3 regions of the Clostridioides sp. LIBA-6822 genome follow, and region 3 is predicted to be linked to each of the others. Evidence: riboswitches for the same ligand, from Rfam matches in the RefSeq annotation. Region 3 holds a riboswitch; each other region holds the start of a gene.
What was found. A riboswitch is a leader RNA that binds a small molecule or an ion and turns the genes downstream of it on or off. The one in region 3 is predicted to bind S-adenosylmethionine.
Positions count from the first base shown of each region.

Region 1: another riboswitch for S-adenosylmethionine. It lies ahead of metK (methionine adenosyltransferase); the one in region 3 lies ahead of ACTG48_RS09765 (O-acetylhomoserine aminocarboxypropyltransferase/cysteine synthase family protein).
Region 2: another riboswitch for S-adenosylmethionine. It lies ahead of ACTG48_RS07905 (methionine ABC transporter ATP-binding protein); the one in region 3 lies ahead of ACTG48_RS09765 (O-acetylhomoserine aminocarboxypropyltransferase/cysteine synthase family protein).

Region 1 is NZ_CP196995.1:175,755-183,588, reverse strand. It holds gene recD2 (SF1B family DNA helicase RecD2) at 1-934, opposite strand, end outside; gene ACTG48_RS01220 (YkvI family membrane protein) at 1,195-2,292, opposite strand; gene metK (methionine adenosyltransferase) at 2,611-3,804, opposite strand; SAM riboswitch class I at 3,941-4,044, opposite strand; gene yyaC (spore protease YyaC) at 4,233-4,742, shown strand; gene fabZ (3-hydroxyacyl-ACP dehydratase FabZ) at 4,853-5,281, opposite strand; gene mreB (rod shape-determining protein MreB) at 5,297-6,316, opposite strand; gene spoIIID (sporulation transcriptional regulator SpoIIID) at 6,512-6,772, opposite strand; gene ACTG48_RS01190 (M23 family metallopeptidase) at 6,870-7,538, opposite strand; gene spoIID (stage II sporulation protein D) at 7,604-7,834, opposite strand, start outside.
Region 2 is NZ_CP196995.1:1,640,488-1,648,321, forward strand. It holds gene ACTG48_RS07875 (ABC transporter ATP-binding protein) at 1-505, shown strand, start outside; gene ACTG48_RS07880 (NrtA/SsuA/CpmA family ABC transporter substrate-binding protein) at 539-1,498, shown strand; gene ACTG48_RS07885 (DUF3793 family protein) at 1,587-2,183, opposite strand; gene ACTG48_RS07890 (hypothetical protein) at 2,429-3,028, shown strand; partial or broken gene ACTG48_RS07895 (DUF4097 family beta strand repeat-containing protein) at 3,234-3,545, opposite strand; gene ACTG48_RS07900 (hypothetical protein) at 3,665-3,808, shown strand; SAM riboswitch class I at 3,983-4,089, shown strand; gene ACTG48_RS07905 (methionine ABC transporter ATP-binding protein) at 4,207-5,172, shown strand; gene ACTG48_RS07910 (methionine ABC transporter permease) at 5,165-5,821, shown strand; gene ACTG48_RS07915 (MetQ/NlpA family ABC transporter substrate-binding protein) at 5,858-6,649, shown strand; gene ACTG48_RS07920 (sensor histidine kinase) at 6,797-7,834, shown strand, end outside.
Region 3 is NZ_CP196995.1:2,031,509-2,039,342, forward strand. It holds gene bcp (thioredoxin-dependent thiol peroxidase) at 1-42, shown strand, start outside; gene yaaA (peroxide stress protein YaaA) at 52-795, shown strand; gene ACTG48_RS09760 (cation-translocating P-type ATPase) at 922-3,579, shown strand; SAM riboswitch class I at 3,633-3,735, shown strand; gene ACTG48_RS09765 (O-acetylhomoserine aminocarboxypropyltransferase/cysteine synthase family protein) at 3,843-5,108, shown strand; gene ACTG48_RS09770 (homoserine O-succinyltransferase) at 5,130-6,020, shown strand; gene ACTG48_RS09775 (TetR/AcrR family transcriptional regulator) at 6,191-6,823, shown strand; gene ACTG48_RS09780 (MarR family winged helix-turn-helix transcriptional regulator) at 7,144-7,587, shown strand; gene ftsH (ATP-dependent zinc metalloprotease FtsH) at 7,619-7,834, shown strand, end outside.

The DNA of each region.
Region 1 (7,834 bases), 1.9 Mb from region 3:
CTAAAATATTAATTTCACTATCTATATCTATTTTCAAGTCTTCAAATTCATACTGTGATAATTTTACGATTTGACTACATACTCCATTTTCAGCTAAATAATATGGCATAAGATATATAAGATTTTCATTGTTTACTTTCTCTATATGTATTTTTTGGTTATAAACTAACATCATTATACACTCTTTTATTATTTCTCCATTTAGCTCCAATAATTTTTCCGAATCTTGTATTAGAACATGCTCTGGTAAATATGTATGTCCATTGCTTAGAGATTTATTTAAAGTGTATAAAATTCCCTGACAAACTCTATCTTTAGAATTTTTATCTATGCCAATTTTATTGGCTATACTATCAGCCACCTTAAATCCTATTCCTCTTATATCTTCAGCAAGTTGGTATGGATTTTTATTTATGACTTCTATTGCACTGCTTTTATATTTCTTATATATTTTTAGACAGTAATTTGGCGTTATTCCAAAAGGAGATAGTTCTATTATGATGTTTCTAAGCTCTCTGTCTTCTTCATAACTTTTTACTATTTGTTTTACCTTTTTACTCCCTATACCTTCTACTTCTTGTAGTCTTTCTGGTGAATTTTGTATCACATTTAGTGTATCTACACCAAACTTATCAATTATTCTCTTAGCCATTTTTTCACCAATACCATGTATCATTCCAGAAGATAAATAAACATAAATTCCTTCTAAGGATGATGGTGTCACTGGCATAAAACTATTCACTTCAAACTGAGTACCATAAATTTTATGGTTTACCCATTTACCTTCAACTTCGATACTCTCTCCAATTGCCAAAGTAGGCATACATCCTACAATTACAATTTCATCCTTTTCATTTACCAGATGAGCTATTGTATATCCATTGTCCTCATTTTTAAAGACTATTTCACTTATCATTCCTTCTAATTTTTCCATTTTTATCTCCTAAAAATACTAATACTCGCTCCATTTAAGTTAGTATATTTTATATGTTAGACTATGATAGTTCTAGAAAAGTTTTTATACTTTTATACTTAACCTAATTTCCAACTATTATACATTTTATCAGAAACAAAAAAAATGTGCATCCAAAAAATATGGCACCTTAGAAAACAGGTACCATATTTTAATAACTATTTTATTTTAATTACTTCATGTGTAAAGTACAAACTAAATTTCATAAATTTATTCTAATATTAACTTATCTCAGATTTATTTTCCTTATACCCACTGGTTTTAGTAATTCTTCTATAAAGCATACATAGTAAAATCAAAATTCCCATGTAACCTGTATACGGATATAGTGTTCCTACTAGCTTATCAAATGGCAATAGACCTCCTATACATGCTAGTATACTTACTACTATTGTTATCATTCTAAATTTAGGATGGTCATCCTCTACAAATCTATTAGTTACTGACCATAATAGTGGTACAGCTGTAGTGTATATTCCTAATAAAAGAACTACTGAGAATAAAATACCTATTATTGGAGATATCTTATCAGCTAAATAAAGTGCTGGTATCTCTTTTGTATATATATTTCCTATGTCTGAAAGTAATGCTAAATTCATCATTATAGCTGCTGCCATAAGAGCTACTCCACCTATTATACCACCCCACACAGCATCTTTCTTATTTACTGCAGAAGAACCCATTCCTGTCAAGAATGTTATTACTATTATTACATTATAACAAGTATAAAGCACACCTGAGAAATACCCACTTGATGTAGCAGTTTTAATGTTTAGACTATCAACCATAGCTCCAGCATTTGGTAAAGCATCAATATTACTACACAAACTAATAGCTCCTACTAAAAGTGTAAATATTATTATTATAGGACCTATATTACCTAGTATTTTAGAAAGCCTTGTCAAACCTAAAGAAACAGTTATTAGGGAAACGATTGCCATACCAATCCTACCTACATATGGATTTAATCCATAGTACTCTGATAATGTAGCTCCTGCTCCTGCAATCATTATTACTAATGTTCCAAATAAAAATAGTGGTCCAAACCATTCAAAGAATGTGCCAAGATATTTTCCACAGTATACTTGATAAATCTTTATTGGCTCCTTAAGCTTCAATTCTCTTCCTTTATCTATAACTTCTGCTCCAAACCATGAAAATAATACCATAGATATTATTCCACCTATAATACCAGCATATCCATAAAACGTAAAAAATTGCAGTATTTCTTGACCAGTTGCAAATCCAGAGCCTATTACAGTAGCCACATAAGCTCCAGCAAAACTTATAACAGTTTTAACATTTATCTTGCCTGACATACATTACTCCCCCCTAATTAAAATAATTTTTTAAGTGTAAGTTTATTAAGATTATATTAGACGTATTATTGTGATATTTCAATATATTTTTAATAATTTAACAGTAGTTAACACATTCTTAACCAGTTTTTAACATATATCCTATAATATGTATCAATTTGCCATAATATTATAAAACAAAATACACTAATCTAATTAAATACTGTTTGTTTATTATATGATGAGAAATTTACATTTATTAAAAATATTTAATCTACAATAAAAAAACTGTTAGAAAGTAATCTTAAAATTACATTCTAACAGTCTCTTAGTTAAAAATTATTCACCTAGAGCATCTTTTCTTAATTGCTCAACTTTGTCAATTTTTTCCCAAGGTAAATCTATATCAGTTCTACCAAAGTGACCATAAGCAGCAACTTTTTTGTAAAGTGGCTTTCTTAAATCTAAGTCTCTTATTATAGCTCCTGGTCTTAAATCAAAGTGTTTATTTACTAATTCAACAAGTTTTTCTTCTGAAACTTTACCTGTCCCAAAAGTATCTATAAATATAGACAGTGGTCTAGCTATACCTATAGCATATGCAAGTTCTATCTCACATTTATCTGCAAGGCCAGCTGCAACAATATTTTTCGCAACATATCTAGCTGCATAAGCAGCAGATCTATCAACTTTTGTAGGGTCTTTTCCTGAGAAAGCTCCTCCACCATGTCTAGAATATCCACCATAAGTATCTATTATTATTTTTCTTCCTGTAAGACCTGTATCTCCTTGAGGTCCTCCTATAACAAATCTTCCTGTTGGATTTATATAAATTTTAGTTTCTTCATCAAGTAATTCAGCTGGTATAACCTCTTTAATAACATGATTAATTATATCTTCTCTTATTTTATCATTTGATACTGTTTCACAATGTTGAGCTGATATAAGAACTGTATGTACTCTTACAGCTTTATTTCCTTCATATTCAACAGTAACTTGAGTTTTTCCATCTGGTCTTAAATAATCAACTAAACCTGTCTTTCTAACTTCTGTAAGTCTTCTTGATAATTTATGAGCCAAAGATATTGGAAGTGGCATTAATTCTGGAGTCTCATTGCATGCAAATCCAAACATTATACCTTGGTCTCCAGCTCCAACTTTTTCTATTTCTTCTTCTATCTCTTCTCCAGTCTTGCTTTCTAGACCTTCATCAACTCCCATAGCTATATCTCCAGATTGCTCATCTATAGAAGTTATAACTGCACAAGTATCACAGTCAAATCCATATTTTGCTCTTGTATATCCAATCTCTCTTACTGTTTCTCTTACCAGTTTAGGAATATCTACATAAGCAGATGTACTTATTTCTCCTGCTACTAAAACTAATCCAGTTGTAACTGTAGTTTCACAAGCTACTCTAGATTGTGGGTCTTTTTCTAATAATGCATCTAATATTGAATCTGATATTTGGTCACATATCTTATCAGGATGTCCTTCTGTAACTGATTCTGACGTAAATAAATGTCTTGCCATTTTTATTCCCCCTTATACATTCTTAATTTTTATTATAGGTTTTACCTTATTTTTAATTTTAGAAATTTTACTCAAAATAAAAAACCTCTCCTTTATAAGAAGAGGTTAATAATCGTAATTGTATACTAATTAACTGACCTCATCTTTCAAGACTTTTGTCTTGTAGGAATTAGCACCTTTTCCCATTTGGGTGGTTGCTGGGCTTCACAGGGCCTATCCCTCAGCCGCTCTTGATAAGGTAATCAAGATTTAAGTTTTGTTTTACTTTACTAGCTTACTATTTTTTTAAAATTTTGTCAAGATTTTTAGTCATATTTTTCCCATACCTTTTTTTGTAAGACAAATAAAATATTATCTCTATCTGAAATTTAAAGTTAGGTCTTTTTACTGTTTTTTATTCATATATTTTTTTGAAGGGGGTGTTCCTATTGTATTTAGCTAAAGTAAATTACAGCGATGATGATGTTATACAGATGCTAAGTTCAGTTCTAAAAACTATAATTAATGAAAATACGATTGTTGTTTGCATAGGAACAGACAGGGCTATAGGTGATACTTTAGGCCCTTTAGTTGGAACAATACTTAAGAACAGTAAATTTAAATACCCCGTTTACGGTACACTAGATAACCCTATTCACGCCTTAAACATATATGAGTCTTTAGATACTATAAAAAATACACATATGCAAGGTAACTTCTTGGCTATAGATGCTTGCTTGGGGTCGCAGAGTAACATAGGTAATATACAAATTAGAGAAGGACCTATCCTGCCCGGAAAAGGTGTTGGCAAAAAACTACCTCAAATAGGAAATTATTCTATAGTGGGAATTGTAGATAAAATTGATGAAAACAATAGACTTTCATTTAATAATATACGTCTTAGCTTTATATTGGACTTAGCTGAAACAATAGCTTTAGCTTTATTAGTATCCACCTAAGTCCAATGTGAAGTAACCGATAAAATTCTTTATATAAAAAGGTAGATATTTTAGAGTATCTGATTAAATACTCCAAATTATCTACCTTTTTACTCTTATGTTGTTAGTTTTTACTTTTCAACCAAAGCAAACATTAATTCACCTTTACAGACAAGCTCTTCACCAACATATGCTTTAGCATCTGCCTTAGCTATATTTCTTCTAAGAGTTGTCATTTCAACTTCCATAGTTAATGTATCTCCTGGTCTTACTTCTCTCTTAATTCTAACTTTATCTATACCTGCAAATACACCTAATTTTCCTTTATTTTCCTCTACAGACATCATTGCAACTCCACACACTTGTGCCAAAGCCTCTACTATCAAAACTCCTGGCATTAATGGATATTCTGGAAAGTGACCTTGAAAAAATGGCTCGTTAACTGTTACATTTTTTATACCAACAGCTCTTTTTCCAACTTCTAGTTCTGTAATCTTGTCCACCAATAAAAATGGATATCTATGTGGTATTAATTTTTTTATTTCATCTATATTTAGCATTATAAACTCTCCTAATTATTTTCTTCTAAAAGACCCACCTGTTTCAAGTAAGTCTATTGAACCCAAAGCTATTCCTGTACCTTTTGCAACACAAGACAATGGCTCCTCTGCTATTGTAACAGTTATCCCTGTTCTCTGTTCTATTATTTTATCTAATCCATATAATAATGAACCTCCGCCAGTCATTATTATACCAACATCTCCTATGTCTGCTGCTAACTCAGGAGGTGTTTTTTCTAAAACAGCATGAGTGGCAACTACTATTTGCTCAACACATTCTCTAAGAGCTTCTAGCATTTCTGTTGAATTTATAGTTATAGAACTAGGAAGTCCTGTAATTAAGTTTCTTCCTGTTATCTTCATATATTTTTCTTCTTCTCTCTTAAATGCAGAACCAATTTCAAATTTGATTTTCTCTGCTGTTCTTTCTCCTATAAGAAGGTTGTGTTGTTTTTTCATATACTTAACTATAGAATCATCAAATCTATCCCCACCAACTTTTATAGATTCACTTACAACAGCTCCTCCTAGAGATATTACGGCTATGTCTACAGTCCCACCACCAATATCTATAATCATATTCCCATTAGGCTGTGATATGTCTACTCCAGCCCCTATGGCTGCTGCTATTGGTTCTTCTATGATATATACTTCTCTAGCTCCGGCTTGTCTAGTAGCATCCTCTACTGCTCTTTTTTCTACTTCTGTGACACCCGTTGGTACACATACCATAATCCTTGGCATGAAGAATCTTCCAAATCCTTTTTTATCAACTATCTTATCTATAAAAGATTTTAACATCTTTTCAGTTACATCATAATCAGAAATTACACCATCTCTTAAAGGTCTTATAGCAACTATATTACTTGGTGTTCTTCCTATCATTTTTTTAGCTTCTTCTCCCACAGCTAAAACAGAATCTGTCCTATTATCTATTGCTACAACAGATGGTTCTTCTAAAACGATTCCCTTACCACTAACATAAACAAGTACATTTGCAGTACCTAAATCTATGCCTATATCAGCTCCAGCCATTTTTTCAACTCCTTCATTTATATATTAGATTATATTATAAGTCTATTTTAATACTCCTATAATAAAGCATATACAAAAATCTCGCTTTAATCAAGAGAAAATAAATGTTTTAAGAGTATTATTATTCTGCTATTTATAATTATTTAATATATTTATTACAATAATCTAATTCAATAAAAAAAGTAGGTTTTTAACCTACATTTTTTTATGTTCCTTCTCATACTTTAATTTAGTTGCTAATCCCCCTCTAATATGTCTCTCTGATTTATTCTTGTCTAGCACACTTTTAACTTCTTTGGCAAGGGATGGATTTATTTCCTTCAATCTTTCTGTAACATCCTTGTGAATTGTACTTTTACTTACTCCAAATGTCTTGGCGGTTTGTCTTACTGTAGTGTTTTTTTCAAGTATATATTTTGCTACCACTATGGCCCTTTCCTCTATATGAGATCTCAAAGATTACCCCCCTCACATAATAGCTTTAATGATATATATGTAAAAACACCAAAAAATATAACAAGCTTAACCAAATATGATTAAACTTGTTATACTTTTACTTAATTAGACTCATTGGGTCTATAGATTTCTCTCCGTTATATGCCTCTAAGTGTACATGTATGCCCTCTTCACTCTCTACTTGAGAAGTGCTTCCTACAGTACCTAGAGATTGTCCTTCTGTTACCTTCTGTTCTTTTTTAACACTAACATTTTCATCTAAGTTTGAATATACAACTACAATATTATTGTCACTTTTTATTTTTACTGATTTTCCATATTCTTCATCATCAAATACATCTACTACCATTCCGTTTAATAGAGATTTTATTTCTTTACCCTTAGTACAACTAACATCTACACCTTTATGAGTTTCCCAGACATCTAGTGTTTTAGAGTAACTAGGTTCTTTTTCTGAATATCCTCTTATTATCTTATCTCCAATGTAGTTTAATTTTGTTGTACTTGACTTATTTTCTTCTTTTGACTTAGCTTTTTCTAAGTTTTGTTTTGAATCTGTTGCAGTAGGAATAGCATCTTTCTTGTCTTTTTCAATTAAATGTATTTCCTCTTCACTATCTTTATTAGCATTTTCCATCATGCCTTTATTAGAAGCTAATTTATCTACATTATTATTTGTAAACCAAACTCCACCTACTGCTAATAAACAAACACATACAAATAAAGATAAATAAAAACCATCTTTTTCTAACAGCTTTTTCTTCATTTTGCACCTCCAAATATATTTCTACATTTGGATTATTGACGTGTTTTTGGTATTTTATACAATTATTAGTATATATCTTTTATTTTTGTATCTGTGTAGTAATGTGATAATATGTCATAATATTTATAGCCTTCTTCTGCCATTCCTTCTGCTCCCCACTGGCTCATACCAACACCATGCCCATATCCTTTTACTACAAAATCTATGTATCCTTCTCCAAATTTTATGTCAAAGTTGGCAGAGTTTAACTTAAAAACAGTTCTAATGTCTTTTCCAGTCAACTCTTTATTTCCTAA
Region 2 (7,834 bases), 390 kb from region 3:
TCCAAAAGTGGGAGTGGTATTTCAAGAAAGTAGACTTATGCCATGGTTGAATGTGAGTGAAAATATACTTTTACATACTGAAAAAAAGAATAGAAATAAAGTTGATTTGGACAAATATTTAAAAATGATGAAGCTTGAAAAATTTAAAAACTCATATCCAAATGAATTATCAGGAGGTATGGCTCATAGAGTAAGTATAGCAAGAGCTCTTTCCTTCAATCCAGATATTTTACTTATGGACGAGCCATTTGCGGCACTAGATTACTTTACAAGAAGAAAAATGCAGAAAGAAGTTATAAATATCCATGAAAATACTAAAAAAGGTGTAGTATTTGTAACTCACAATATCGAAGAAGCTATGGAAATAGCAAAGAAAATAATTGTTTTTAGTAAAAATAAAGGGATTAAACAGTTTAGTGTCGAAGATGAATATAATAGAGATTTAACTAAAAGCTATTATATAAGCTTAAAAAAAGAAATATTAAGGGAATTGGGGGAGTTTTAATTGATTAAAAGAAATAAAAAAATTTTAGCAGTAATGACATCTTTAGTAATGGTGTTGGTTGGTACTGTAGGATGCTCAACAAAAGATGAGGACAAAGATGCACCTGCAAAAAAAGAAGCTAGTTTACCAAAGGAAATAAATCTGACTTATGTAAAATCACCACTTAATGTTCCTAGTATACTGGAAAAAAAGGATGACTTATTTGGAAAAGAATTTAAAAAGGACAATATAAAAGTTAATTTTCATGAATTAACAACAGGACCAGAGCAAACTCAGGCACTAGCTGCAGGGGAGATAGACTTTTTACATGCTTTAGGAGGAACATCTGCAATAATAGCTGCTTCAAATGATGTTGGTCTTAAAATTACAAATATTTATAGTAGATCACCAAAAGGATATATGCTTATAACTAATAACGAAAATATTAAATCTATAAAGGATTTAAAAGGCAAAAAAATAGTAGGACCAAAGGGCACTATACTTCATCAATTATTAATTGCTGCACTTGCTAAGGAAGGTTACACTATAGACGATGTTGAATATGTAAATATGGATATTCCTGGTGCTGCTTCTGCATTAGAAAGTAAAAGTGCTGATGTAGCTATGCTTGCAGGTCCAACTGCATTAAAAACAATAAATTCAGGTGCTAAGATGATTGTAAATGGAGAAGGATTAGTTAGTGGAATAATAGTTACTGCTGTAAGTGATGATTTTGCTGAAAAATATCCTGAACTAGTAAAAAGATTTATGAAAGTTCATGAAGATACTTTAAAATATATGGATGAAAATAAGGACAAAGTAATGGATGTTGTATCTAAAGAAGTTGGATTATCTTTAGATGAAACAAAAGAAATGTATTCTTGGTATAATTTTAGTTCTAAAATAACAGATAAAGATATAAAAGAGTTAGAAGATACACAAGAATTCTTAATGTCTAATGGAATGCAAGAAAAGAAAATAAATATTAAAGATATGTTGTACAATCAAAATTAGAATATTGAAGTAAAAAATACACCCTTATTTATTATGGAAACAGCATAGTAAAAGGGTGTATTTTTTATTGTCATATATAAAAATACAATTAAAAACAACTTACTATTTTATCTACACTTATGTAGTCTAGTAATTTTCTCATTTTCTTACGATGAAGTAAAAATTTAGAATACGTGTATTCTGATTGTTTTGTATCTCCATAAACTTTCCAATATTTAATCATAGAAACCTCATAATTACTATATCCCATAAAGCCAATTACATCTTTAAGAGGATATCCTAAAAAAATTCCTATTTCATCAGGGAAAGTATCACCATTAAGTTTATTTACTAAATGCTCCAAATAGGCATTGACATTCGTATTTTGTTTATATCCTAGAAATTTTAAAAAATTTACTGTTTTTTTACATTTTAATCTTTCTGATAATGCATTTTTGTTTACAAATAAGATTTTTAATCCTTTTTTCTTTTTATCAATAACTATAAAATCTATTTTTTTACATTTGTATAGATATTTGTAAATGTCACTAATCTTTTCCTCTCTATTTACATCAGTAAATGAAATATTTATTATTTCAGCAGGTTTAGAACCTAAAAAAACTGGACCTAAAACTTCTAAAAGCCATTTTATATATGATGATTCAATTTTATTTTTACAACAAAATTGTGAATTACAACAAGACATAAAAGATAACCTCCTTCAAATGAAAATTAATATCAATTAATTAAATTATACTATGAATGATAATCAATATCAACAATAAAATTATATTTTTTTCATTTAATTGCTTATTTATTATAATTTCCAAAAAAATAAATTATAACTTGTTTAATTTTAGTAAATAAAAAATAAAAATATAGAAATACTAAATTAAGAAAGAAATATATTAAATTTTTTTGTAATACAAAACATCTAGGAGGATAATAAAAATGAAATTAAAAAGAACTTTATTTGTAGGACTAGCGTTAGTATTAGCTATAGGAATGACTGCATGTACTAAAAAAACAGAAGAACCAAGTGAGAATGCAGGAAAAAATCCCAATGAATCAGTAAATAACAATGAAGGTTATATGAATTATTATTCAACAAGTTATAACGATTATATAGCAGGTTTAAATAGATACTCTATTTATGATACTCCAGAAAGCATAAACAATCAGTTTAAGGATAAAGAATATCCAGGAAATGAAAAATACTTAAATGATGTAAAGGCTGCGTACAAAGATAGTAGAGATAAAATACAATCATTTGTAACATCTCTTAAAAAAGATGGTAAAACAGAAGATACAGAATTAAAGAAAATGAATGATGAATTAATAACTGAAGGTGAAAGATTAGTAAAAGATATAGATGAAAGAATAAAAAAATTAGACAATGTATCTGATGAAGATATGAAAAAAGGTCAAAATGACTTTATGAAACTAGTTCATGGAACAGAAGATGTTGGAAATGATATAGGTAGTGGTTTTAGAAAAATGATAAAAGATATGAATGATAGACTAGGAATAACAGGAAATAATAAAAAATAATATAACAAATACCTAATTAGAAAATGAAAAAGTTTTAAAACATATAGAAGCCCTGAAGATATTATCTTTCTTGGGCTTCGCATTTTTTTATATCAAAATCCAATACAATAATTAAGTCGAATATCTTAATTCCTCAATAATATTAGCAAATTGGTACGATATCTAAGAAGACATTGATATTTTTCATCATAAAATATAATCACTATCATTTTGTAACCTTAATATTTCCAATATTGCTTTCAACATTAATTTCTATATTAGGATGCCTACCAATTCTACATTTTACTGTCTTTTTCTCAATAATAATATATTTTTGAAAATTGATTAGAATTAAGCTATTTTTTGTTTTTGCTACAAATTCGAACTCTAAATTTTTAGGAAGTATAATATTAATGTTGTCATTTTTATTAAAGAATGAAAGATTATTAGCTATTTTAGTATATTGGATATTTAAATTCCCATAATTATTGGCTTTATAATTTCCTGAATCAACAGCAGATTTTATATCCACATTCCCACTAGTGGAAGTGTAACATTTCTATATAGTTTGTCACAAGTGACATTGCCACTGAACGTTTAAAAGAATTTTTACTGGCAAGAGGGTTAAAAGTTTTGTCTAATCGTGGTTATATAGATATGCATATACCAAAATATACTCTGAATTGGGTAGCTGAGTATTTGTTGTTTTTTGCAAATAATACTACAATAATAGAATCTGCGCAACTTAAATCTTTAATAAAGTCTAAGGTGTTAGAGTCATGTAATCATCATTGTCTTTAAGTCATTTGAAAATACAGGGGTTTGTAAGCTATAAAATCAATAAAAAATAGATATTTATTTTTCACTAAAAGTAATAAAAAATAAGAAATTTAAATAAATTCATTGACAAATATTATTAATGAATATATCATATATAACATAGCAACAAATGATAATCAAATTAAATTAAATAACGTCTTATCAAGAGTGGTGGAGGGACTGGCCCTTTGAAACCCGGCAACCAGTATATTTTATATACATTGGTGCTAAATCCTGCAACTAATATAGTTGATAGATGAGTATAAATAGCTTTCTAAGCCTGAGTTTATACTCAGGCTTTTATTTTGTTAGATACAAATTAAAAGACATAAGCTAGGATAAACATAAAAACTGAGCAGAATATATGGGGAGGAAATTTTATGATTAGCATAAAAAATGTTAATAAGTATTATGGAAAGATTCAAGTGCTTAAAGATGTAAATATTGAAATAGAATCTGGAGAAATTTTTGGAATAATAGGTCATAGTGGTGCAGGTAAATCAACACTACTTAGATGCATAAATGGACTGGAAGAATATCAAGAAGGTAATGTACTTGTTTCTGATAAGGAAGTAAAGTCATTAAATGAAAAGCAGATGAGAGATTTAAGAAAAGAGTTAGGTATGATTTTTCAACACTTTTCATTACTTGAGAGAAGAACTGTATTTGATAATGTAGCATTGCCATTAGAATGTTTTGGATATACAAAATCAGAAATCAAGAAAAGAGTTTTAGAGTTATTAGAAGTAGTTGGAATATCTGAAAAGAAAAATGATAAACCTAGAAATCTAAGTGGTGGTCAAAAACAGAGAGTTGCAATTGCTAGAGCTTTGGCACTAAATCCACAAGTACTTCTTTGTGACGAAGCAACTTCAGCATTAGACCCAAATACTACAAAATCAATTCTTTCATTACTTGAAGATATAAATAAAAAACTAGGAATAACAATAATAGTTGTAACTCATCAAATGGAAGTTATAAAACAGATTTGTGGAAGAGTAGCAATAATGGAAAATGGAGAAGTTTTAGAGGTGGGAGATACAGAAGAAATTTTCTTAAGAAATACTAAAGGACTTAGAAAATTAATCGGTGAAGAAAGTATAATCTTACCAAAGGGAACAAATATAAAGATACTATTCCCTAAAGATATTTCTAATGAAGCTATTATTACAACTATGGCAAGAGAACTAAATATAGATGTTTCTATAATATTCGGTAAATTAGAGCAATTCAAAGAAGATATTTTAGGCTCACTTATCATAAATGTTTCAGATAAAAGTGGAGAACAAGTAAAACAATATCTAACTAGTAAGGGCATAAGATGGGAGGAAATGATAAATGAATAGTTTAATCGACTTTTTGACAACACTATTTCCAAATGCATTGTTACAAACTTTGTATATGGTTATAGTACCAACTATAGTGGCAACAATATTAGGATTTATACTAGCAATCATATTAGTGGTTACAAAACCAGATGGATTAAAACCAAATAGCACAATAAATAGTGCTTTAGGGTTTATAGTAAATATATTTAGAAGTTTCCCATTCATGATACTTATAGTTGCAATGATTCCAATAACTAGATTAATCGTTGGAACAAGTATAGGAGAAACTGCTGCAATAGTGCCTATAACTATTGGTGCAGCACCATTTATCGCTAGAATTATAGAAAGTTCACTAAATGAAGTTGATAAAGGATTGATAGAAGCTGCAAGATCTTTTGGAGCTACAAAGAGACAAATAGTATTTAAAGTTATGATAAAGGAAGCCATGCCTTCAATAGTATCTGGAATTACATTATCAATAATATCTATACTTGGATATACAGCTATGGCAGGTGCAGTAGGAGCTGGAGGATTAGGTAATATAGCACTTATTTATGGATATCAAAGATTTGATACAGCAGTAATGGTGTATACAGTAATAGCACTTGTAATATTAGTTCAGATAATACAAGGTATAGGAAATCTAGCTTACAAGAAACTAAAATAACTTAATCATAAACATTTTAAAGAGGGGGAGTAAAAAATGAAATTAAAAAAATTATTATCAGTAGCATTGGTATCAGCAATAGCAATATCAGCAGTAGGTTGTTCAAACAAAGAGGATAAGAAAATACTAGTAGGAGCTTCATCAAATCCACATGCAAAGATATTGGAAGTTGCAAAGCCTTTATTAAAAGAAAAAGGATATGATTTAGAAGTAAAAATATTTGATGACTATGTACTTCCAAATACAGCTTTAGATGAAGGTTCTTTGGATGCTAACTTCTTTCAACATATTCCATTTTTAGAAGAAACTGTGAAGGAGAAAGAATATAAACTTACGTATACATCTAAAGTTCACATAGAGCCAATGGGATTCTATTCAGAAAAAGTTAAGTCATTAGATGAAATAAAAGATGGAGCAGTTATAGCTGTGCCAAATGATGCAACTAATGGAGCTAGAGCACTTAAATTATTAGCAAAAAGTAAATTAATAGAAGTAAAAGATGGAGAGCTTATAACTAAAAAAGACATAACTAAAAATCCTAAAAATATACAAATAAAAGAAATGAATGCAGAACAATTACCAACAGTATTAAAAGATGTTGATGGAGCAGTTATAAATTCCAATTATGCTTTAACAGCTAACTTAAATCCTACTAAAGATGCTATAGTAATAGAATCAAGCGATTCTCCATATGTAAATATAATAGCTTGTAGAGAAAATAATAAAGATAGTGATAAGATAAAAGCTTTATCAGAGGCTATGAACAGTAAAGAAGTTAAGAAATTTATACAAGATGAATATAAAGGAAGTATAGTGCCAGCTTTCTAAATTGAATATGCAAAATCTATAAAATGAGTAAAATTAAAAATATTTACTCATTTTTTTTTATAACTAGAAAGTGACAAATTTTTTGGAAGAATTGTGGTAACATATTTATAGGTAAAACTATATAAAAATGAAGAAGTGGTGGGGAATATGGAATCTAAGGGAACTTTAAGCAAGAATAAGGTCTATATACTGGCTAATGGGGTATTTTTGATTATTGCAATTTTAAATATAAATTTGTATACAGTTTCTATAAATATGTATAGGATAATTTTACTTTGGATATTTGGGTATTCTATAGTTTATATAACTAGTTTCAAAAAAGACGAATTTATAAATATATTAAAAATAGGATGTCTCGTATTAGTTTTTGTAAGTATTTTAGGAGTAGCAGATTTAAAACTTCAAAAATTCCAAATTGTGCTACTCAATCTAAGTATAATTAATATGTCTACTTTTATATATTTAACCATTTCTAAAATAAAAAAATTGAGAATAAGCCCTGTATTAATTTTTTATGGTGCTTTTGTCATAGTAGACTATTTTATAAGAAATATTTTTAGTGATTTTAATTGGAATATGATTATTATATTAGTTAATATTGCTATGTCGTTGTTTAATTTGTTATATTTATTGAATAAATTTGATAGTACAATTGAACACTATAAGTTAATAAAAGATTTATCATATTTTGCTTTTTTTACAACAATTATAGGATTTATAGCAATTTGTTTTAGTACAGTAGATACAGATAGGTTAATAGGAGTAGTGTATTTATTATTATGTAACCATACTTATTATGTATATGTATACAGTTTCAATAATAGAATAGTATATCCATATTACGAGCTTGATTATATAAATAAAAAATTAAGTAGAAAGTCAGAGCAACTAGGGAAGATAAATTTAGCAATAGAAAAAGATATGACTATACAAAGAACATTAAAGAATTATATAGACCAAAGAAAAGAGTTATTGAGACAAGCTCTTGATACAATACCAAATGTGTGGATAGTAACAGATTATGATTTTAATATAAGCTATACAAATAATAAATTTAAAAATGAGTTTTCAAAAGATATGAGTAATTTTTATAAAATATTAACTTTTGTCAAAGAAGATAAAAATGTAGCTAAAAAATTAAAGAAGTTTGACAATGATATAAGTATAATTGACAAGCAGGTAGAA
Region 3 (7,834 bases):
AATGCACAAGAAATTCTTGAATATTTGGAAAAACAGGAGTAATAAGAATTTATGATTATAATGTTATCACCAGCTAAAAATATGAAGCATATAGAAGCCTTTGATAGAGATTTGAGTTTACCCTGTTTTATAGATAACACAAAAGAAATAGTGGAAAATATAAAGGCATTTAGCATAGAAGATTTTAAAAACAGAATGAAAATCAATGAAAAATTAGCTATATTAAATAAAAATAGATTTGAGAATATTAAGTTTGATACACTTGGAAGCCCTGCAATCTTAACTTATGATGGAATTCAATATAAAAATATAGAGGCAGATAGTTTTACAAAACAAGATGAAGAGTTCGCAGACAATTGTATTCGAATCATAAGTGGATTGTATGGGGTTATAAAACCGTATGACAGTATATATGAGTATAGATTAGAAATGCAGACAAAATTACAGGTACGTGAATTTAAGAATTTGTATGAATATTGGGGAAATAGCATATATGAACAATTAATCAAAGAAAAAAGGGCTATCGTTAATTTGACATCAAATGAATACAGTAAATCCATAGAAAAATTTATTAAAGATAGTGATACATGCATTACATGTACTTTTAAAGTAAGTAAAAATGGTAAATTAAAAGTTGAATCTACACAAGCAAAGAAAGCTAGAGGGATGATGGTAAAGTATATTGTAAAAAACAGAGTAAGAGATACTGAAGAACTCAAAAAATTTAATTTAGGAGGATATAAGTATCAAGAAAATTTATCTGATAATGGTGAGTACATATTTGTAAAAGAGTAGATTTTTATTAAGCATTAAAAAGTATTGTTAAATTTAGGTAAAATATACTTATTGTGTATTGAATTGAACTTGATTTTAAAATATAATTATTCTTAAATCAAAAAAAGAAAGGAGTGATCTTCCAAAATGGAAAATCACAAACAGATGCCTTGGCATTCAAGAGCAACTCATGAAATTTTAGAAAGTCTAGATTCATCAGAGGAGGGGCTCACCGATACCGAGGCGGAAAAACGGATTAAAGAGAATGGTTTAAATGAACTGAGAAAAAAACCACCTAGAACAACTTTACAAATGCTTTGGAGTCAAATTACAGATGCTATGGTTTTAATACTAATAGGAGCAGCCATATTATCCTTGATATTTGGAGAATTTACAGAAGCTTTTGTAATACTAATAATTGTAACAGTAAATGCAGTTATTGGAATTGTTCAAGAAAAAAAGGCAGAGTCATCGTTAGAAGCATTAAAAAATATGAATTCACCTATAGCTCGTGTTATGCGTGAGGGTGAAGAAAGTGTTATTCCAGCAAGTAATCTTGTAGTAGGAGACATTGTTTTTTTAGAGGATGGAGCGATGGTCCCAGCAGACCTTCGTTTGATAGAAACATCGAGTTTAAAAATTCAAGAAGCTTCATTAACAGGAGAATCTGTTCCATCAGAAAAAGATTCAGATACAATCTTATCTGAAGAATGTGTATTAGGAGACCGTAGCAATATGGCTTATACATCCTCAATCGTCACATATGGTAGAGGTGTAGGTGTTGTAGTTGCAACTGGTATGGATACAGAAGTGGGTAACATAGCACATCTTTTAGATTCACAAGATGATTTTGATACTCCTATAAAACGTAAACTTAATACTGTTGGAAAGACATTAAGTGTCATAGGTATTATTGTATGCGTTGTTATATTTGCAATAGGTGCATTTTATCAGAGACCTCTCTTGCCAATGTTTATGATTGCAATTTCCCTTGCCATATCAATTATTCCAGAGGGATTACCTGCAACAGCTACTATTGTAATGGCTTTAGGCGTACAACGTATGGCTAAAAGAAATGCTTTAATTAGAAAATTACCTGCTGTTGAAACATTAGGAGGAGCTACAGTAATATGTTGCGATAAAACTGGTACATTAACTTTAAATAAGATGACTGTTACACATATTGCTGTAAATGGAGATTTTGAGTCTGGAAAAGTTACATCAATAGACACTGCATCTGAAAAACATCCACTAGTATATAAAGAAATTGTTTATGCTGGTGCACTTTGTAATGATGCGTGTATTAATCCAGATAAAACAGATGAAATATTAGGTGACCCAACAGAGGGTGCATTAATTTTTATGGCCAACAAATTTGGAATAGATCAAGAAGCTCTTGAAGAAGAATATCCACGTGTATTTGAACAGCCTTTTGATTCTGATAGAAAATGTATGACAACTGTTCATAATATAGATGGAAAGATTACTGCTTATACTAAAGGTGCAGTAGATGAAATTCTTGACTTATGTACTAAAATATTAACATCAAAAGGCGAAAGAAATATTACCGAAGTGGATAAAAAGAATATACACGAATTATGTCTTACTATGTCTAAAGATGCATTGCGTGTACTTGGTTTTGCGAAGCGTGAGATTTCATCTATACCAAAAGAAGATAATGAAAACATAGAATATGATTTGACATTTATAGGTATGGTTGGTATGATTGACCCTCCAAGAACTGAGGTAATTGATGCAGTAAATACTTGTAAAGAAGCAGGTATAAGAACCATAATGATAACAGGTGACCATAAAGTTACTGCCACAACAATAGCTCATGAATTAGGAATATGGAATGAAGGAAATACTGTTATATCTGGTGATGAACTTGATAATTTAAGTGATGATGAACTAGATGAAGCTGTTAAAAAAGCTACAGTATTTGCACGTGTGTCCCCATTTGATAAACTTAGAATTATACAATCTCTAAAAAGAATTGGAGAAGTACCAGCAATGACTGGAGATGGAGTAAACGATTCTCCTGCCTTAAAATCTGCTGATATTGGTATAGCTATGGGTATAAGTGGTACAGACGTTGCAAAAGATTCTTCTGATATGATTTTAATGGATGATAGCTTTACAACGATTGCTTATGCAATAAAAGAAGGTAGACGTGTATATAGAAATATACAGAAAGTTATACAATTCTTACTTGTTGGTAATATAGCAGAGATACTTACATTGTTTGTTGCAATATTATTAAATTGGGATACTCCACTTCTAGCAGTTCATATTTTGTGGGTAAACCTTGCAACTGCTACACTTCCAGCCCTTGCGCTTGGAGTTGACCCACCAAGTAGAAATATAATGAAGCATCAACCAGTAAAATCAACGACCTTGTTTGAAAAGAACCTTATACAAAGAGTAGTTACTCAAGGTATATTTGTGGCAATAATGACTATTTTAGCATATAAAATTGGTCTTAATATAGAAAACCATGCTGTAGGTCAAACAATGGCATTTTGTGTATTAGCATTTTCACAAATGTTAAGAGCTTTTAGCCAACGTTCAAATACAGATTCCATGTTTAACAAAAATAATGGTAAGAATCCATTTCTTTTAATTTCATTTTTAACTTCTGCGTTACTAATAGCAGTAATACTATTTGTACCTGTTTTTAGAAATGCATTCAGTTTAACTATTTTAAATGGTTCAGAATGGCTTATAACAATTAGTTTAGCCATAATGTCTGTAGTTCAAGTAGAGATTGGAAAATTTATTAAAAGAAAATTTTTAAAAAAATAGTTGACAAAATTAGGAAAAATATATAAGATATAAAACATAGAAAAATTAAATAAATCTTATCCAGAGAGGTGGAGGGACTGGCCCTATGAAACCCGGCAACCAGTATATTTATATACATTGGTGCTAAATCCTGCGGCGAAAGCTGAGAGATGAGTATAATTAAGCTTATACAGAGCCTGAGTTATATACTCAGGCTTTATTTATTTTAAATCTCATCTGATAAATAGTTTAATTTTTTACTAAAATCTAAGGGGGATACAAAAATGTATAATAAAGAGACAATATGTGTGCAAGGAAATTACAAACCAGGAAATGGAGAACCAAGAGTTTTACCTTTATATCAAAGTACAACTTTTAAATATAGTAGTATAGACCAACTTGCTGAACTATTTGACTTAAAAGTTGATGGACATATATATTCAAGAATAAGCAATCCTACTATTCAAGCTTTTGAAGAAAAGATAAGTCTACTAGAAGGAGGAGTATCTTCTGTGGCTGTGTCATCAGGTCAATCTGCAAATATGTTAGCAGTTTTAAATATATGTAAATCAGGAGATAGTATACTTTGTTCTTCAAAAGTATATGGAGGAACATTCAATTTATTAGGACCTAGTCTTAAAAAATTTGGAATAGATTTGATATCATTTGACTTAGACTCAAGTGAAGATGAAATAGTAGCACTTGCAAATGAAAACACTAAAGTTGTGTTTGCAGAAACACTTGCAAATCCAACTCTTGAAGTTATAGATTTTGAAAAAATAGCAAATGTAGCTAAGAGAGTGAATGTTCCATTTATAGTCGATAATTCACTAGCATCACCAGTGCTTTGTAATCCTCTAAAATATGGAGCAAACATAGTTACTCATTCTACTACAAAGTATTTAGATGGCCATGCTTCAAGTGTTGGAGGAATTATAGTAGATGGAGGAAACTTTAACTGGGATAATGGGAAGTTTCCAGAGTTGGTTGAACCAGACCCAACATATCATGGAATAAGTTATACTCAAAAATTTGGAAATGCTGCATATGCAACTAAGGCACGAGTTCAACTACTTAGAGATTATGGAAATTGTTTAAGTCCATTTAATGCATATCTTACTAATTTAAATGTTGAAACACTTCACCTTAGAATGGAGAGACATAGTGAAAATGCACTTAAAATAGCCAAATTTTTAGAAAAACACGAAAATGTAGATTGGATTAACTATCCAGGACTTGAAGATAACAAGTATTATGAGAATGCGAAAAAGTATCTATCAAAAGGATGTAGTGGAGTTTTATCATTTGGAGTAAGAGGTGGGCTAGAAAATGCCAAGAAATTTGTGGAGAAATTACAGATAGCATCTTTAGTTACACATGTTTCAGATGTAAGAACATGCGTTATACATCCAGCTTCAACTACTCATAGACAATTAACAGAAGAACAATTGATTGCATCTGGAGTATTACCTTCACTAATAAGATTATCCGTTGGAATAGAAAATGTAGAGGATTTAATAGCTGATTTAAATCAAGCTTTAAATTTCTAAGAGAAAGAGAAGTGAAAAGATATGGCTTTAATACTACCAAAAGGATTACCTGTTATTAATAAATTATTGGATGAAGGAATAGATGTAATTTACAAAGAAGATTTTAATAAAGAATTAAAATATGAAAAAAGTATAGATACAAAGATAGCTATATTGAATTTAATGCCTATAAAGATGGATACAGAATTAGATTTACTTAGAAGGATAGACAAAACAGGATTCAATGTATCTGTGGAATTTATTAAAATCTCAACAAGAGAAAGTAAAAGAGTATGTAATGAATATGTTAAGGATTTTTATAAAACATTTGATGAAGCCAAAGAAGAGTACTTTGATGGCTTTATAATAACAGGAGCTCCAGTTGAACAAATGGAGTTTGAAGAAGTTGATTATTGGAATGAACTAGAAGAAATTATGGATTATTCTAAAAGAAAAACTAAATCTACATTATATATATGTTGGGCGGCTCAAGCAAGTCTTTACAAATACTACAATGTAAAAAAACTTCCATTAAGTCAAAAATGTTTTGGAGTATTTAAGCATAAAGTAGATAAAAATAGTAAAATAGTAGATGGATTTGAAAAAGAATTTTTTGCTCCACATTCAAGACATACTACTATAAATACTGAAGCTCTAAAAAATAATAAAGAATTAAGTATTGTAAGTCATTCTAAAGAAGCTGGTCCTTATATAATTACAAATTCAAGAGATGTATTTGTAATGGGACATGGTGAATACGATAAGTACACTCTTGATAAGGAATATAAGAGAGATATAGATAGGGGCGATGAAATATCAATACCTCAAAACTATTATATTAATAATGACCCTTCAAAAGAGCCAACAGTCAAATGGAAGAAACATTCTGAGTTATTGTTTAGAAATTGGATAAAAAATTATCTACTACAATAAATTTAGGATAGTATATAAAAACTAATTAAATAAGATATAGAAAGCTATAGGTATAAAGATAATCTTAATGATTCTTTATACCTTATTATTTTTAAAAAATTTGACATTATAGTAGTAGTTTTATATAATAATACTAAACCGACTGACGGTCTAATGAAAGGAGAAAACATATGAGAATAGTAAAAGACCCTGAAGAACGAAAAGCTGAAATATTAGATACATCTGAAATGCTTTTTTGCACTAAAGGATATTCAAAAACTACTATAAATGATATTTTAAATGAAATTGGAATTGCAAAGGGAACTTTTTATTACTACTTTAAATCTAAAGAAGAAGTAATGGATGCAATTATAACTAGAATTATAGATAATGATATAAACATGGCAAAAAAAATTGCTTTAAATCCAGAAATTCCAGTACTTGAAAAATTTTTTCAGATATTAATGTCTCAAAGACCTAGTGTTGGAAACAATAAAGAAAAAGTAATTGAACAATTCCATTTACCCAACAATGCAGAGATGCATCAAAAGACAATAGTTAAAACTATCCTAAACTTCACACCAATTTTAGCAGATGTAGTAGAACAAGGTGTAAGAGAAGGAGTGTTCAATACAAAATATCCGAAAGAAACAATAGAGTTTTTGATTGCTTCTTCTGAATGTATATTTGATGAATCAATGTTTAATTGGAACAAAGATGAAATGCTGCAAAAAACAGAAGCTTTCATTTACATTATGGAAACAACATTAGGTGCAGATAAAGGAAGTTTTGATTTTGTACATGATATGATAATAAGAAATTAAACTTTGTACCATTTATTGATTTATCTTTTGATTTTTAGATATATTATATTTTAAACAATTGCTTGTAATGAGGTTAAAAAATGAGAAATCGGTGTAAAATATATACATCGATTTTTTATTAAATTTTATTGTATCAAATTAAACATCAATAAGATAAGAGATTAATAATTGAAGTTACAATATTGTAATTGACAACAAATACTTAATACTATAATATTTAATACATTAAATATTATAGTATTAAGTATTTGCTTGTGAAACACACTTAAACCTAAGGTTAATAGTCAGTAAAATAAAGTATTTTCGTAGGGAGAGTTTGTATGGATGAGATAAGTTTTAAGAAAGAGTTATTGGAATTGACTAGAGATATAAATATAAAATTTGCAACACTATTAAGCCAATTTTACCAACCACTTGGTATTACAGCAGTACAAGCTTTGATTTTGTCAGAACTATGCGAACATGGAGAGAAAAAAATAAGTGATTTAGGAAAAAATTTAAATATGACAAACAGTAATGTATCAGTAATCTGTCAGAGACTTGAAAAAAATGGTTTTTTAAATCGCATAAGAGATATGGAAGACCAAAGAATTGTAAAAGTAAAGGTTACAAATAAATCATTAGACATACAAGAGAGTATTTCAAGCAGTATTTTTGATGATTATTTTGAAAATATGACTAGTGAAAAATTGCAGGATATGGAAGATATAATAGAAGGTTTAGAAAAGTTAAATAAGCTTTTAACTTGCATTGATTGCAAATAACATAAAAAATAATTTAAAGGAGAATAAAATTATGGATGAACATAAACCACAAAAAAGGTCTGGTCTCTATTATTATACGATTATAATAATAGTAGTAATGTTTTTAAATGCTTTAATATTTCCAAGTTTAATGGATAAAAAAATGGTTGAGATTGACTATGGAAAGTTTCTTACAATGTTGGATACAGGAAAGGTCAAATCTGTTGAGATAGAAAATAATAGAATAGCAATAAGCCCATCTAGTAGT